One region of the Gordonia cholesterolivorans genome, then DNA from elsewhere that is predicted to be linked to it. Evidence: riboswitches for the same ligand, from Rfam matches in the RefSeq annotation. Region 1 holds a riboswitch; the other holds the start of a gene.

Region 1 (7,068 bases):
ACCGGATGAGACCGAACGGGGCGGGCATGCGCTCGTAGAGATCGATGCTCACGCCGCGCTCGGACGCGGTGTCGGACTTCATCAGTGCATCGGCGCAGTAGATGCCGGCCGGCCCGGCACCGACGATCGCGACCCGCAACGGGCGGCTGTTGTCACTCATTTCCAGGTGCTTCCTCAGCTGGTTGGACAGGGATACCTCTACGTTATGTCTTGTGAGGTCGCCGCCAAAATTTCGATGTGAGGTATACCTCAGTCGAAGATCGGGTGCCGAAAACTATTGACGAATCGCGCCCGGTGAAGGTGGCCCGTTGCCGGACGGCACGGTTGAAAGTCCCTGGACATGGGCCGATACACTCGGCTGTCATGAACGAAGACCAGCCGGCGTCTCACGACCTCCCGGAGGACGACCAGCCGCGGTCGTGGAAAGCGGCGCTCCCGATGATTCTGGCCGGTGCGCTCGTGGTGGTGCTGCTGGCGTGGGTCCTGATCGCCGCTCTGGTGAATCCGCCGGAGGAACGGCTCAGCGACTCCGCTCAGGTGCAGCACACGGTCAACGACATGTACAGCGCGATGGGCACGCTCAACTACGACCAGTACGTCGGCTCGTTCTGTCAGGCCGATGTGGACGCCGCCGACTTCCCGAAGTCGGTCCAGTTCGCGGAGCAGAACCGCGCCGAGAACGAGGCCAAGGGCAAGATCGTCGTGCCGAACATGGACGTGGAAGTCACCGGCGACAGCGCCACCGTGAAAGCGCATTGGAACCGCGAGAACACCGCGGACGACGAACAGACGACCTCGCTGCGGCTGATCCGGGAGAACGGTGAGTGGAAGGTGTGCAACCGATGACTTACAGCGGCGACGTGACGTGTGAGCAGGCATGGCAGCGGCTCGCGGAGAATCCGAAGGCAGTCCTCATCGACTGCCGCACGCAAGCGGAATGGAACTTCGTCGGAGTGCCGGACACCGAATCGCTCGGCAAGCGCACGCTGTTCGTCGAGTGGATCGACTACCCGAACGGTGCGCCCAATCCGCGCTTCGTCGACCAACTGCGCGAGGCCGGCGTGGAGCCGGACGACGAACTGCTGTTCCTGTGCCGCTCGGGCCATCGGTCCATCGGTGCCGCGGAGGCCGCGGTCGCCGCCGGATTCGGGCAGGCGTACAACATTCTCGACGGGTTCGAAGGCCCGATCGACGCCGACGGGCACCGTGGCGGGGCCGGTTGGCGCGCCGCGTCGCTGCCCTGGCGACAGTCATGAAGGAGTCTGTGAAATGAGCCGAGAGCTGCCCGACTGGGTTTCTCCAGAGACCGTCGCCGTGCGCGGTGGGATCCTTCGCTCCGGCTTCTTCGAGACCTCCGAAGCGCTCTACCTCAACAGCGGATACGTCTACGAGTCGGCCGAGGCGGCCGAACGCGCCTTCACCGGCGAAGAACAGCGTTTCGTCTACACCCGCTACGGGAATCCGACCGTCGCGATGTTTCAGGAGCGGCTCCGCCAGATCGAGGGGACGCAGGCCTGCTTCGCGACGGCGAGCGGCATGGCCGCGGTGTTCGTGGCACTGGGTGCGCTGCTGAAGAAGGGCAGCCGCCTCGTCGCGGCGCGCAGCCTCTTCGGTTCCTGCTTCGTGATCTGCAACGAGATCCTCCCGTCCTGGGGCGTCGAGACGGTCTTCGTCGACGGAGAAGACCTCGACCAGTGGGAGCGGGCCCTCGCCGAGCCGACGGACGCGGTGTTCTTCGAGACGCCGTCGAATCCGATGCAGACGCTGGTCGATGTCCGCAAGGTGTCGCAGATGGCGCACGCGGCCGGCGCGACGGTGGTGCTCGACAACGTCTTCGCGACCCCGCTGCTGCAGCGCGGTCTGGACATGGGCGCCGACGTCATCGTGTATTCGGGAACCAAGCACATCGACGGCCAGGGCCGGGTGATGGGCGGTGCGGTGCTCGGCACGCAGGAGTTCATCGACGGCCCGGTGCGGGAACTGATGCGTCACACCGGTCCGGCGCTCAGTCCGTTCAACGCGTGGGTGATGCTCAAGGGCCTCGAGACGATGAAGCTGCGCCTCGACCAGTCGGTCGCCACCGCGCTGCGAGTCGCCGAATTCCTCGACGCCGATCCCCGGGTGGCCAAGGCGATCTATCCCTTCCTGTCGTCGCACCCGCAGTACGAGCTGGCGCGCTCGCAGATGTCCGGCGGGGGAACGGTCATCACGTTCGAACTCGCCGACCGGCCGGGTCTTTCCGGCAAGGAGCGGGCCTTCGAAGTGCTCAACGGACTGCAGATCATCGACATCTCCAACAACCTCGGTGACGCCAAGAGCCTCATCACGCATCCGGCCACCACCACCCACCGGGCGATGGGGCCCGACGGCCGTGCGGCGATCGGTCTCACCGACTCGATGGTCCGGCTGTCGGTGGGTCTGGAGAGCGCGGACGATCTGCTGCGCGATCTGGACGCGGCGCTGGGCTGAGCTCAGGCGTCGGCACGCACCGGGCGGTCCGCGTCGGCCAGTGCACTGAGCACCGTCTGGAACTTCGCGGTAGTCTCGGCCACCTCGGCGTCGGGGTCGGAGCCGGCGACGATGCCGCCTCCGGCCCAGGCGCTGACCCTCGTGCGTGACGAGTCGAGCTCGAGACACCGGATCGAGACCACCCATTCCCCGTCGCCGGCGGCGTCGCACCAGCCGACGGTTCCGGCGTAGAACTCCCGCGGTCCTTCGACCTCCTCGATGATCCGCGCCGCGGCTTCGGTCGGTGTCCCGCAGACGGCGGGCGTCGGGGAGAGCAGCGCCGCCAGTTCCAGCGCCGTGATCGTCGGATCGGCCAGCTCTCCGGTGATCGGCGTCGCCAGATGCCAGACGTGGTTGGTGGAGATGGTCTGCGGCCGGTCGGGGATGGCGATACGGCTGCACAGCGGTTGGAGCAGGTCGCGCAGATAGTCGACGACGTACGCGTGCTCGCGCAAGTCCTTCGCCGAACGGCTGAGTTCCTCGGCGGCGTTCGGAACGGGACGGCCTCCGGCGTCGAACTTCGGGGCCGACCCCGCGTAGGGAACGCATTGGAGGATGGAACCGCGTTTGCGGAGCAGGAGTTCCGGACTCGCGCCGATCAGCCAGTTGCCGTCGTGTCCCGGCGCTGCGCTCAGATCGGCGGCGAACACCGTCGACCCGCCGGCAGTGGCCGTGAATCGGCCGATCAGTTCGGCAGGCTCGACGGCCCGGGTGAGCGACGCGCCCAGGCTGCGAGCCACGACCACCTTCTCGGCGGCGCCCGACGCGATGGCGTCGAGTGCGCGGACGACTCGCTCGCGGTGCACCGAGTCCGGGGTCACCGAGACCTCCGCGACCACCGAGCCGTCGACCGTCGCGGGAGTGGCTGCGGGGGAGAAGTCGACCCGTTCGGGGGCGATCAATGATGCGGGACCGCCGGTGTCGAAGCCGAGGGCGCCGCCGACGAAGTCGACGGTGCCGGCGGCGAGGGCCTCTCGCGCCTGCGCCACGGAGCCGAACGCGGCGCGCACTCCGAATCCGCGGGCGTTGAGATCGGTGTTCGACAGCAGAAACGACAGACCGGCAGGCACCTGGCCAGGTTACCCGCGAGAGCTAGACGGACTTCGTTGCTGTGATGCGCTTCTCCCTGATCAACCGCTTGAGGAGGTCGCGGCCCGCGGATCCGGCGGAGACGGGGTCGGCGCCCGCGTCGGCACCCGACATGTTGACGCAGGTGCGACCGTCGACGCTCGAGGTCGCGTACAGCCACTGCTCGGTGTGGCCGTTCGCGGAGTCGTCACGGCTCTTGGTCTTCCACTCGCCGACGGAGGCGGTTCCGGAGCAACTGTCGGCGAACACCACCACCGTGTGTACCGGGGTCCCCGAGCCGGATTCGCCGAGCGAGGTGAGGTCGTCGGACATCTGCGACAGCACCCGGTCGTCGTCGGCGGCCCGCAGCACCACGACGGGCGCGCCGTCGTTGGTGTCGGTGACGGCGGTCCAGCCGGCGGGCACCCGGACCTCCACGGACGTCCCGCCCTTGAGCGCGAACGTCCGCGTGGTCTCCGGCGCCGCACCGGTGTCGCTGTCGGAGTCCCAGGGGGCGAGGATCAGCAGCGTCGTCAGTCCGGCGACCACCAGTGCGGTCACCGCCACGATGCCGAAGAACATCGGCTTCGGACCCTTCACCGGCGGCTGCTGCGGCCACGGGCCGGGCGGGAAGGGGTTCGGTGCGTACGGCGGCTGCGCGGGTCCGTACCGGTGGGGCGGCCCGTACGGCGACGGCTGTGGCGGTTGTGTCAGGGGCGGTTGTGGCAGGGGCCGGCCGGGAGCGCCGCTCGGATACTGCGGGTCGGACGGATGAACCACGGGAGGCCTTTCTGAACAGGGATGTTGAAACCACGCTAACTGCGGATCCGCCGGTGATTACACCCGCCGTGGTTTTAATGCTTTCCGCGAATGACGCGTACCGGCATCCTTGACGGCGGGTCACGAGAACCGGTGCGAAGCCCTGGCTGGCCGGTCGGCAACCCTCCACCGCGGTGGGGTGCTCCAGGTGACGACCCGGCCGGCGTCGACCGACGTCCGGCAAGTGCGGAGATCTACTGGAGTCGTGTCATGACCGCAATCCTCGACCGGGCCGTGTGCCCGGCACCCATTCGTCCCCTCGCGCCGGTGGTCGGTGCCGACACCACGGTGCCGACCACCGCAGGGGGCGAGACCGTCTACGCGAACCTCGACTACGCGGCATCGGCCCCGGCTCTCGTGTCTGTCGCGGAACGGCTCTCCGGCGCGTTGACCGAGTATGCGAGCGTGCATCGGGGCGCGGGCCATCTCTCTCAGGTCACGACAGCGCGATACGAACAGGCTCGGGAGACCGTCCGGCGGTTCGTCGGCGGTCGAAGCGACGACGCGGTGGTGTTCACGCGCAACACCACCGACGCCGTCAATCTCGCCGCGCACGTCACCCCCGGCGACGTGGTGGTGCTCGACATCGAGCACCACGCCAACCTGCTGCCCTGGACCCGGACCGGCCGTGCTCGCGTGGTGCCGGCGGCCCGCACCGTCGAAGAGACGGTGGGGCGGCTCGAAGCAGAACTCGCTGCCGCGCCCGCCGCGTTGCTCGCGATCACCGGTGCGTCGAACGTGACCGGCGAGGTGCTGCCGATCGGACGGCTGGCCGCGGCGGCGCATCGGCACGGCGCGCGCATTCTGGTGGACGCCGCGCAACTGGTCCCGCACCGCGCCGTCTCGATCGCGTCCTGGGGCATCGACTACCTCGTCTTCTCCGGCCACAAGCTGTACGCGCCGTTCGGTGCGGGCGTGCTGGTGGGCCGCGGCGACTGGCTCGATGCGGCGGAACCGTACCTGGCCGGCGGCGGCGCCACCGCCGACGTCGACCTCGACGGCGGAGTCGCGTGGCACACCGGTGCCGCTCGTCACGAAGCCGGATCTCCCAACACGCTGGGGGTGGTGGCGCTCGCAGCGGCGGCGCAGGCCCTGCAGGACATCGGTTTCGAGGAGATCGGCTATCACGAGCACCGGTTGCAGCAGCGTCTCGACGAGGGGTTGGCGCTGCTGCCCGGCGTGCATCCGCTGCGGGTCTTCGACGATGCGGCCGACCGCGTCGGCATCGCCGGCTTCACCGTGGAGAACCATTCCCCGCGCAGTGTCGCCGAATATCTGTCGGTGACGCGGGGGATCGGCGTGCGCGACGGCAAGTTCTGCGCGCATCCGCTGCTGCGGAAGCTGGGCTACCCCGACGGTGCGGTCCGGGCCAGCTTCGGTCTCGGGACGTCGTCGGACGATGTCGATCGTCTGCTGGCAGCGCTGTCGGATCTGGTGCGGCGGTAGATTTCTCGTCCGCTTTCACAGCGGGCGCGGTGGGGTTCGCCGGGCGCGGGACGTACGTCCATTTATGCCGAAATTTCTCAGTTGCGGCCGGGAGCCGGCACCTCTCATACTTGCAGAGCGCAATTAGTTGATTGCAGACTGCAACGAAGAGGGATGAGAGTGAAAGCGACGCCCGAACAGCTCGACGAGATGTTCGTCGCCCTCAGCCGATACACGCGGCTCAGGGATCGGGCGCTGCACACCGGAATCTGGAACGAACGCAATGGCTCACTCGAGACCGCCGCGTACCGAGCGCTCTTCGTCCTGCGGAACGGCCCGATGCGCTCGCGCGACCTCGCCGATCGGCTGGTGACAGACCCCTCGACCACCAGTCGGCACGTCGCGCAGTTGGTGAAGGAAGGATTCGTCCGGCGCGAGGCGCACCCCGAAGACGGGCGTGCGTCGCAGCTGGTCCTCACCGACGACGGCCGGGAGAAGGTCTGCGAGATCGCCGAGTCGAGACGACGACTCGTCGGCGAAACCGTGGAGGACTGGTCCGCGGAGGAGTTCGAGATATTCGTCCGCCTCCTCGGCCGGTTCGTCGACGCGGTCGAAACCCGAATCTTCCCCTGCACCACGAAAGCTGATTGATGAGTTCACCAACTGCCGCCGCGGACTTCCCCGGCCGGAACCTGACGCATCGTCAGGTCCTCACGATCATGAGCGGACTCATGATCGGCATGTTCCTCGCCGCGCTCGACCAGACGATCGTGTCGACGGCGATCCGCACCATCGCCGACGACCTGCACGGATACGACCTGCAGGCGTGGGTCACCACCGCTTACCTGGTGACCTCGACGATCGTGACGCCGCTCTACGGCAAGCTGTCGGACATCTACGGACGCAAGCAGTTCTTCCTGCTCGCGATCACGATCTTCATCATCGGGTCGCTCCTGTGCAGCATGTCGACGTCGATGTACGAGCTGGCCGGCTTCCGTGCGCTCCAGGGTCTCGGCGCGGGCGGTCTGTTCACGCTGGCGATCACCACGATCGCCGATATCGTCGCACCGCTGGAACGCGCCAAGTACCAGGGTTACTTCCTGGCGGTCTTCGGCACGTCCAGCGTGCTCGGCCCGGTGCTCGGCGGTTTCCTCGCCGGCGCGAACTCGATCCTGGGCGTCTCCGGTTGGCGCTGGGTGTTCCTGGTGAACGTGCCGATCGGCCTCATCGCACTGGTGGTGGTCTACA
Region 2 (7,068 bases), on a different contig from region 1:
GAACTGCCGGCTCTCGGTGACGCGGCCCGTGCGGTGCAGCTCGCTTCGCTGGAGGCGTTCACGGCTCTGATGGCACGCCTGACCGGCACGGACCGGTTCCACGCCGCGGGCATCCCGCCGATGTCTCGCGAGACCGCGGTGATCGTCTGGGGAGGCATTCGGGAACTCGCGGCATCGACGATCGAACGCGGCCTTCCGCTGAGCTCGCTCGAGGAGCCGGCGGTGGCGGCGTGCGTCGCCCTGGTCGGCGGCACGGCCGCTGCGCGCGCCGTCGACTAGGGGGTACGCGCGATCGGCGGGGATAGTGGAACAATAGAGACCCGTGACGGCGATTCGACTGGACGGCAAACTCACCCGCGACGAGATCTTCACCGATCTGAGCGCCCGCGTGGCGCGGCTCAACGCAGCCGGGATCACTCCCGGACTGGGAACAGTGCTCGTCGGCGACGACCCGGGTTCGCACTCGTACGTGAAGGGCAAGCACTCCGACTGCGCCAAGGTCGGCATCGCGTCGATCCGCAAGGATCTCCCGGCCGACGCGACCACCGAGCAGCTGAACGCCGCGATCGACGAACTCAACGCGGACCCCGCGTGCACCGGCTACATCGTGCAGCTGCCGCTGCCCAAGCATCTCGATGAGAACGCGGCGCTCGAGCGCATCGCACCGGAGAAGGACGCCGACGGTCTGCATCCGATCAACCTCGGCCGCCTCGTGCTCGGTAAGGAGTCGACCCTGCCGTGCACGCCGCGCGGCGTGATCCACCTGCTGCGCCGCTACGACATCCCGCTCGACGGCGCGCGCGTCACCGTGGTCGGCCGCGGCGTCACCATCGGCCGACCGATCGGCCTGCTGCTGACCCGCCGGAGCGAGAACGCGACGGTCACGCTGTGCCACACCGGTACCCGCGACCTCGCGGCCGAGGTGAGCCGCGCCGACATCGTGGTCGCGGCAGCCGGCGTGCCGCACCTGATCACGGCCGACATGGTGAAGCCGGGTGCCGCCGTCATCGACGTCGGCGTCAGCCGCACCGAGGCGGGACTCACCGGCGACGTGCACCCCGACGTCTGGGAGGTCGCCGGCGCGGTGTCGCCCAACCCGGGCGGCGTCGGTCCGCTGACGCGCGCATTCCTGCTGGCGAACGTCGTCGAGCGCGCCGAAGCTCAGCTGGCGGACCTCGAGAGCAAGTGATGGCGGCCGAGGCGTCCGGGGGTGCTGCGCACGACGGGCCCGTCCCGGTCGACTCGGAACGGGTGGAATCGATGCGCCGTGCCCGCAAGCTGCACGGCTTCATCGCCAACGTGCCCTACTACACCGTTCTGGCGGTGATCGCCGTCGCGGCGCTGCTGGTGCTGATCGACCGTTGGCGACGCGGGGCATTCGTCTTCGGCTCGGCGATGCTCCTGGGCGCGGTGTTCCGTGCGTTCCTTCCGGCGAATCGCGTCGGCCTCCTGCAGGTGCGCAGCCGCGTCTTCGACATCTGCGCCATGGCGGCGCTCGGCGGCACCGTGCTGTGGCTCGCCACATCGATCGACTCGCTCGGAACCGCATAGCACCTCCGCCGGGTCGGCGCCGTGATGTGTCACGGTTGAGGCATGACCGAATCTGCCGACGCATGCGATCTGTATCGCCGCTGGATCGATGAATTGTGGAACGGGCCGACCGACCGCGAACGTCTCAAGGCGGTCGCCGAGGAACTGGTGAGCGAGGACTTCCTCGGACACTGGCCGAGCGCGGAGGTCGCCGGTCCCGGCAAGCTCGCCGCACTGGTCGACGCCACGAAAGCCACCTACCGGGACCTGGTCTTCGAGGTGGAGGTCGGGCCGTTCGCCGCCGACGGCTACGTGGCCGGGCGGTGGGCAGGTCAGGGTACGACGTCCGACGGCCAGATCTCGTATCTGACGGGCAACGACATCCTGAGCGTCCGTGACGGACGGTTCACCGAGTACTGGGTGGCCTCGACGGAACTGTGAGAGTGAGCGCTGCGGGGTGCGGCTCAGTCCGCCGACCGCCGCAGGCGCGCGACGTCCATCGTCTTCGCGAGGAGTTCCCGGATCGGCTCGAACTCGGTGAGGAATCCGTCGTGGCCGGCGTCGGAGCGGATCACGTGCAGCCCGCCGACGCAGTCGCCGAGCTCGCGGGCGATCTCCTCGAGCTGGTACAGCGGATACAGCCGGTCGGAGTCGATCGCGCCGACGACGGTCGGCACGCTGCATCCGGCCAGGGCCGCCGCGACGCCGCCGCGGTCGCGGCCGACGTCGTGGTTGTTGAGGACATCCGAGAGCACCACGTAGGCGCCCGGATCGAAGCGCCGCTTGAGCTTCTCGGCCTGGTGCTCCAGATAGCTGGCGATGGAGTAGCGGCCGTCGACCAGCGGGTTCTCCTCCCCCTGGGGGCGGTTCTCGAAACGCTGGTCGAGTTCGCGGTCGCTCCGGTAGCTCAGATGCGCGATTCGGCGCGCGATACCCATTCCGGTGCTGGGGGAGCGGCCGGTCCCGTAGTAGTCGCCGCCCTGCCACGCGGGATCGGACTTGATCGCCTCGATCTGGGTGGTCTGCGTGCCGATCTGATCGGCGCTGGCCCGCGCGCCCACCGCCAGCACCAGCGCGGCGCCGACCGCGTCGGGGTGGGTGACGGCCCATTCGAGGGCACGGGCACCGCCCATCGAGCCGCCCGCGACGGCGGCCAGACGGCTGATGCCGAGTGCCTCCAGCGCGAGCGACTCCGACCGGACGAGGTCGCGAACGGTGAGCCGCGGGAAGCGTGACCCCCACGGCCTGCCGTCGGGAGCGAGGGAGCCGGGACCGGTGGAGCCGAAGCAGCCGCCGATCGCGTTCGGCGCCAACACGCACCATTCGTCGGTGTCGACCGCGCAGCCCGGCCCGATCAGTCCGTCCCACCATCCGGTCATCGAGAACTGATCGTCGGCCGGGCCGGCGACGTGCGAGTTACCGGTGAGCGCGTGCAGCGCCAACACGATGTTGTCCCGGGCCGCCGTCGGCGTGCCCCACTTCTGGAAGGCGACGGTGACGTCGGCCAGCGTGGCCCCCGAATCGAGAGTCAGATCGCCGATCGAGACGCTGACCTGAGCTCCGTCCGGACGGGTGGCCCAGTCGGGGTCGCTCACCGTCGTGGCCGGGTCGATACTGACCGACACCTGGCCTCCCTTCAGTAGACGAGACAACGGCAGTGGACGAGACAACGGCTACTTGACTCGCGCTGCCGCGGCGAACCCGGTGGTGAGGTCGGCGAGGATGTCGTCGATGCCCTCGATGCCCACGGCGAGCCGGACTAGACCGGGCGTCACACCGGCGGCCAGCTGCTCCTCCGGGGAGAGCTGGCTGTGCGTGGTGGACGCGGGGTGGATCACCAGCGAGCGGACGTCGCCGATGTTGGCGACATGGCTGTGCAGGGTCAGCGCGTTCACGAAGGCCTTGCCCGCCTCGACGCCGCCCTCGATCTCGAATCCGATGACCGCGCCGGCGCCCTTCGGCAGCAGCTTCTGCGCCCGTTCGTAGTACGGCGACGACTTGAGACCGGCGTACGAGACCGAGGTGACCTGGTCGTTGGCCTCCAAGAACTCGGCCACCTTCTGTGCATTGGAGACGTGGCGCTCCACGCGCAGGCTCAGCGTCTCGATGCCCTGAGCCAGCAGGAAGGCGTTGAACGGCGAGATGGCCGCGCCCGTGTCGCGCAGCAATTGCGTGCGCGCCTTGAGCGCGTAGGCCGGAGCCCCCAGGTCGGCGAAGACGACGCCGTTGTAACTCGGGTCCGGGGTTGTGAAGCCGGGGAACAGGTCTTCACCGTCGCGCTGGACGCGCCAGTCGAAGGTGCCGCCGTCGATGATGACGCCGCCGATCGCGGTGCCGTGACCGCCGATGTACTTGGTGGCCGAGTGCACGACGATGTCGGCCCCGTGCTCGATGGGATTCAGCAGATACGGCGTCGCGACCGTGTTGTCGACGATCAGCGGGAGGCTGTGCGAGTGTGCGACGTCCGCCACTCCGGCGATGTCGAGGACCTGATTGTGCGGGTTCGCGATGGTCTCACCGAACAGTGCGCGGGTGTTGGGCCGGATCGCCGACTTCCACGACTCGAGATCGTCGGGATCGTCGACGAACGAGACCTCGATGCCGAACTTCGGCAGCGTGTAGTGGAAGAGATTGTATGTGCCGCCGTAGATGCGGGGGCTGGAGACGACGTGCCCGCCGGCCTCGACGATGTTCTGAATCGCGTAGGTGGTGGCGGCCTGGCCGGAGGCCACCAAGAGGGCCGCGACGCCGCCGCCGAGAGCCGCGAGGCGCTGCTCGACGGTGTCCTGCGTCGGATTCATGATCCGGGTGTAGATGTTGCCCGGCTCGGCGAGCGCGAACAGGTTCGCCGCGTGGTCGGTGTTGTCGAACACGTACGACGTGGTCTGGTAGATCGGCAGTGCGCGTGTCTTGGCGGTCGCGTCGACTACCTGCCCGGCGTGCACCTGGGTGGTCTCGAAGCTCCAATTCGCGGCGTCAGACATGAGACGTCATTCTCTTTCTTCGGTCGGCGGCCCGGGGTGGGCCTCGTATGTTGGGTCCGACCCTCGGACCCGCGCTTGCTGCGGCGACTTCCGTCGCAGCCAGGTCATCACCCGGAGCACCCCACCGCGGATGGAGGGTTGCCGGTCAGCAAGCCGGGGCTGTGCGCTGACACTCATGACCTGTTGCTGAGGATATATCAACTCGATGCGGCTGTTGAAACGGCTTCACCGCCCCTGGTCGTAAATCTGTCGACCCGGTGGGCGATGTGGTAGGACCGCGCAAAAGCGACGACCGGTGCGAGCGGTCGGTCTCGGCGCGTCGGCGCGGTGTTCAAGGAGAACTGCTGCCGCACAGGGCATTCGGCGCGGATCTGCGGAGGCGCGGCGGTGCTTGCACGATCGCTCGGTCGCTGAGCTGCTCATGGGATATGCTGGTTAAAACAGTACGCGCGTTCTGTTTGGAGCCCGCCGCGCCGAACGACCGTCCGTATTACGTTTGAGGACGAGTGGCCGGCGGTCTACTGCTGAGGAGGGCACAGAGCCATATGGGCAAGATCAAGGTCGAGGGCACCGTCGTCGAACTCGACGGCGACGAGATGACGCGAATCATCTGGCAGTTCATCAAAGAGAAGCTGATCCACCCCTACCTCGACATCGATCTGGATTACTACGACCTCGGGATCGAGAACCGCGACGCGACCGACGATCAGGTCACGGTGGACGCCGCGCACGCGATTCAGAAGCACGGTGTCGGCGTCAAGTGCGCCACCATCACCCCCGACGAGGCCCGCGTCGAGGAATTCGGTCTCAAGAAGATGTGGCGATCGCCTAACGGCACCATTCGGAACATCCTCGGCGGCACCATCTTCCGGGCTCCGATCCTGATCTCGAACGTGCCTCGGCTGGTACCCGGCTGGACCAAGCCGGTGGTCGTCGGGCGTCACGCCTTCGGCGACCAGTACCGCGCCACCGACTTCAAGGTGCCCTCGGCGGGCACGGTCACCATCACCTACACGCCCGACGACGGAAGCGAGCCGATCGAGCACGAGATCGTCCGAATCCCCGAGTCGGGTGGCGTCGTGATGGGCATGTACAACTTCAACAAGTCGATCGAGGACTTCGCGCGGGCGTCGTTCAACTACGGACTGCAGCGCAACTATCCGGTGTACCTGTCCACCAAGAACACCATCCTCAAGGCCTACGACGGCGCGTTCAAGGACATCTTCGCCGACGTCTTCGAGCGTGAGTTCAAGGCCGAGTTCGATGCCGCGGGGCTGCACTACGAGCACCGGCTGATCGACGACATGGTCGCCTCGTCGCTCAAGTGGGAGGGCGGCTACGTCTGGGCGTGCAAGAACTACGACGGCGACGTCCAGTCGGACACCGTGGCCCAGGGCTACGGCTCGCTCGGACTGATGACCTCGGTTCTGATGACACCCGACGGCCAGACCTGCGAGGCCGAGGCCGCGCACGGTACCGTGACCCGGCACTACCGGCAGCACCAGCAGGGCAAGCCGACGTCGACCAATCCGATCGCGTCGATCTTCGCCTGGACGCGTGGTCTGGACCACCGCGGCAAGCTCGACAACACTCCCGAGGTGCGCGAGTTCGCGGAGAAGCTCGAGGACGTCGTCATCAAGACCGTCGAGTCGGGGAAGATGACCAAGGACCTGGCACTGCTGGTCGGCGGCGACCAGGCGTACCTCACCACCGAGGAGTTCCTGGGCGCTCTCGACGACAATCTGCAGGCCGCGCTGCGGTAGTCCTCTCCTCCGGGTGTCGGAGGTCACCGCGGTCTGTGGAATGGCGCTCGGTGTGCGGGTGTTGCGCATCGGGTGGACACCGAGACTCAGGACGTGGCGGCATCGTGCGACGGCGAGCATCCGGCTGGGCGGGTAGGCTGGGTGGTCGGAGCACTCGCGCTCGGCGGGTTCGGCATCGGAACCACCGAGTTCGTCGCGATGGGGCTGCTGCCGAACATCGCGTCGAGCCTCGGCGTCAGTGAGCCGACCGCCGGGCACCTGATCTCCGCCTATGCGCTGGGCGTGGTGGTGGGCGCTCCGCTGATCGCGGTGCTCGCGGCCCGGGTGTCGCGACGGACGCTGTTGATCGCACTCATGGTGGCGTTCACTCTCGGCAATGCGCTGAGTCTGGTGGCGCAGAACTATCCGACGCTGATGGCCGCACGCTTCGTCGCCGGGCTGCCGCACGGGGCGTATTTCGGCGTGGCCTCGTTGGTCGCCGCCCACCTCGCCGGCCCCGGCCGCCGTGCGCAGGCGGTGGGGCAGGTGATGATGGGACTGTCGGTGGCCAACGTCCTCGGGGTGCCGGCGGCCACCTGGCTGGGCCAGGCGCTCGGGTGGCGCGCCGCCCTCGCCCTCGTCGTGGTGATCGGTGCTGTGACGGTGCTCGCGCTGTGGCGCGTGGTGCCCGATCTGCGGTCGATGCGCACCACCGATCCCGCCACTGAACTCGGCGGACTCCGCCACGGGCAGATCTGGCTGACGCTGCTGGTCGGCGTGGTGGGATTCGGCGGCTTCTTCGCCTTCTACAC

What was found. Region 1 has a riboswitch for S-adenosylmethionine ahead of ABFX36_RS11430 (aminotransferase class V-fold PLP-dependent enzyme). Riboswitches for the same ligand answer to the same signal wherever they lie in the genome.
Region 2: linked by a shared signal. The riboswitch ahead of ABFX36_RS08980 (bifunctional o-acetylhomoserine/o-acetylserine sulfhydrylase) and the one ahead of ABFX36_RS11430 (aminotransferase class V-fold PLP-dependent enzyme) in region 1 are both predicted to bind S-adenosylmethionine.

The regions. Positions count from the first base shown of each region.
Region 1 is NZ_BAAARB010000011.1:50,542-57,609, reverse strand. It holds gene ABFX36_RS11460 (FAD-dependent oxidoreductase) at 1-160, opposite strand, end outside; gene ABFX36_RS11455 (Rv0361 family membrane protein) at 364-846, shown strand; gene ABFX36_RS11450 (rhodanese-like domain-containing protein) at 843-1,256, shown strand; gene ABFX36_RS11445 (O-succinylhomoserine sulfhydrylase) at 1,270-2,469, shown strand; gene ABFX36_RS11440 (isochorismate synthase) at 2,472-3,578, opposite strand; gene ABFX36_RS11435 (hypothetical protein) at 3,601-4,176, opposite strand; SAM riboswitch class IV at 4,475-4,588, shown strand; gene ABFX36_RS11430 (aminotransferase class V-fold PLP-dependent enzyme) at 4,606-5,841, shown strand; gene ABFX36_RS11425 (MarR family winged helix-turn-helix transcriptional regulator) at 5,995-6,471, shown strand; gene ABFX36_RS11420 (MDR family MFS transporter) at 6,471-7,068, shown strand, end outside.
Region 2 is NZ_BAAARB010000007.1:163,510-170,577, forward strand. It holds gene ABFX36_RS08955 (TetR/AcrR family transcriptional regulator) at 1-279, shown strand, start outside; gene ABFX36_RS08960 (bifunctional methylenetetrahydrofolate dehydrogenase/methenyltetrahydrofolate cyclohydrolase) at 323-1,189, shown strand; gene ABFX36_RS08965 (DUF3017 domain-containing protein) at 1,189-1,551, shown strand; gene ABFX36_RS08970 (nuclear transport factor 2 family protein) at 1,594-1,971, shown strand; gene metX (homoserine O-acetyltransferase MetX) at 1,995-3,155, opposite strand; gene ABFX36_RS08980 (bifunctional o-acetylhomoserine/o-acetylserine sulfhydrylase) at 3,204-4,514, opposite strand; SAM riboswitch class IV at 4,581-4,695, opposite strand; gene ABFX36_RS08985 (NADP-dependent isocitrate dehydrogenase) at 5,060-6,277, shown strand; gene ABFX36_RS08990 (MFS transporter) at 6,371-7,068, shown strand, end outside.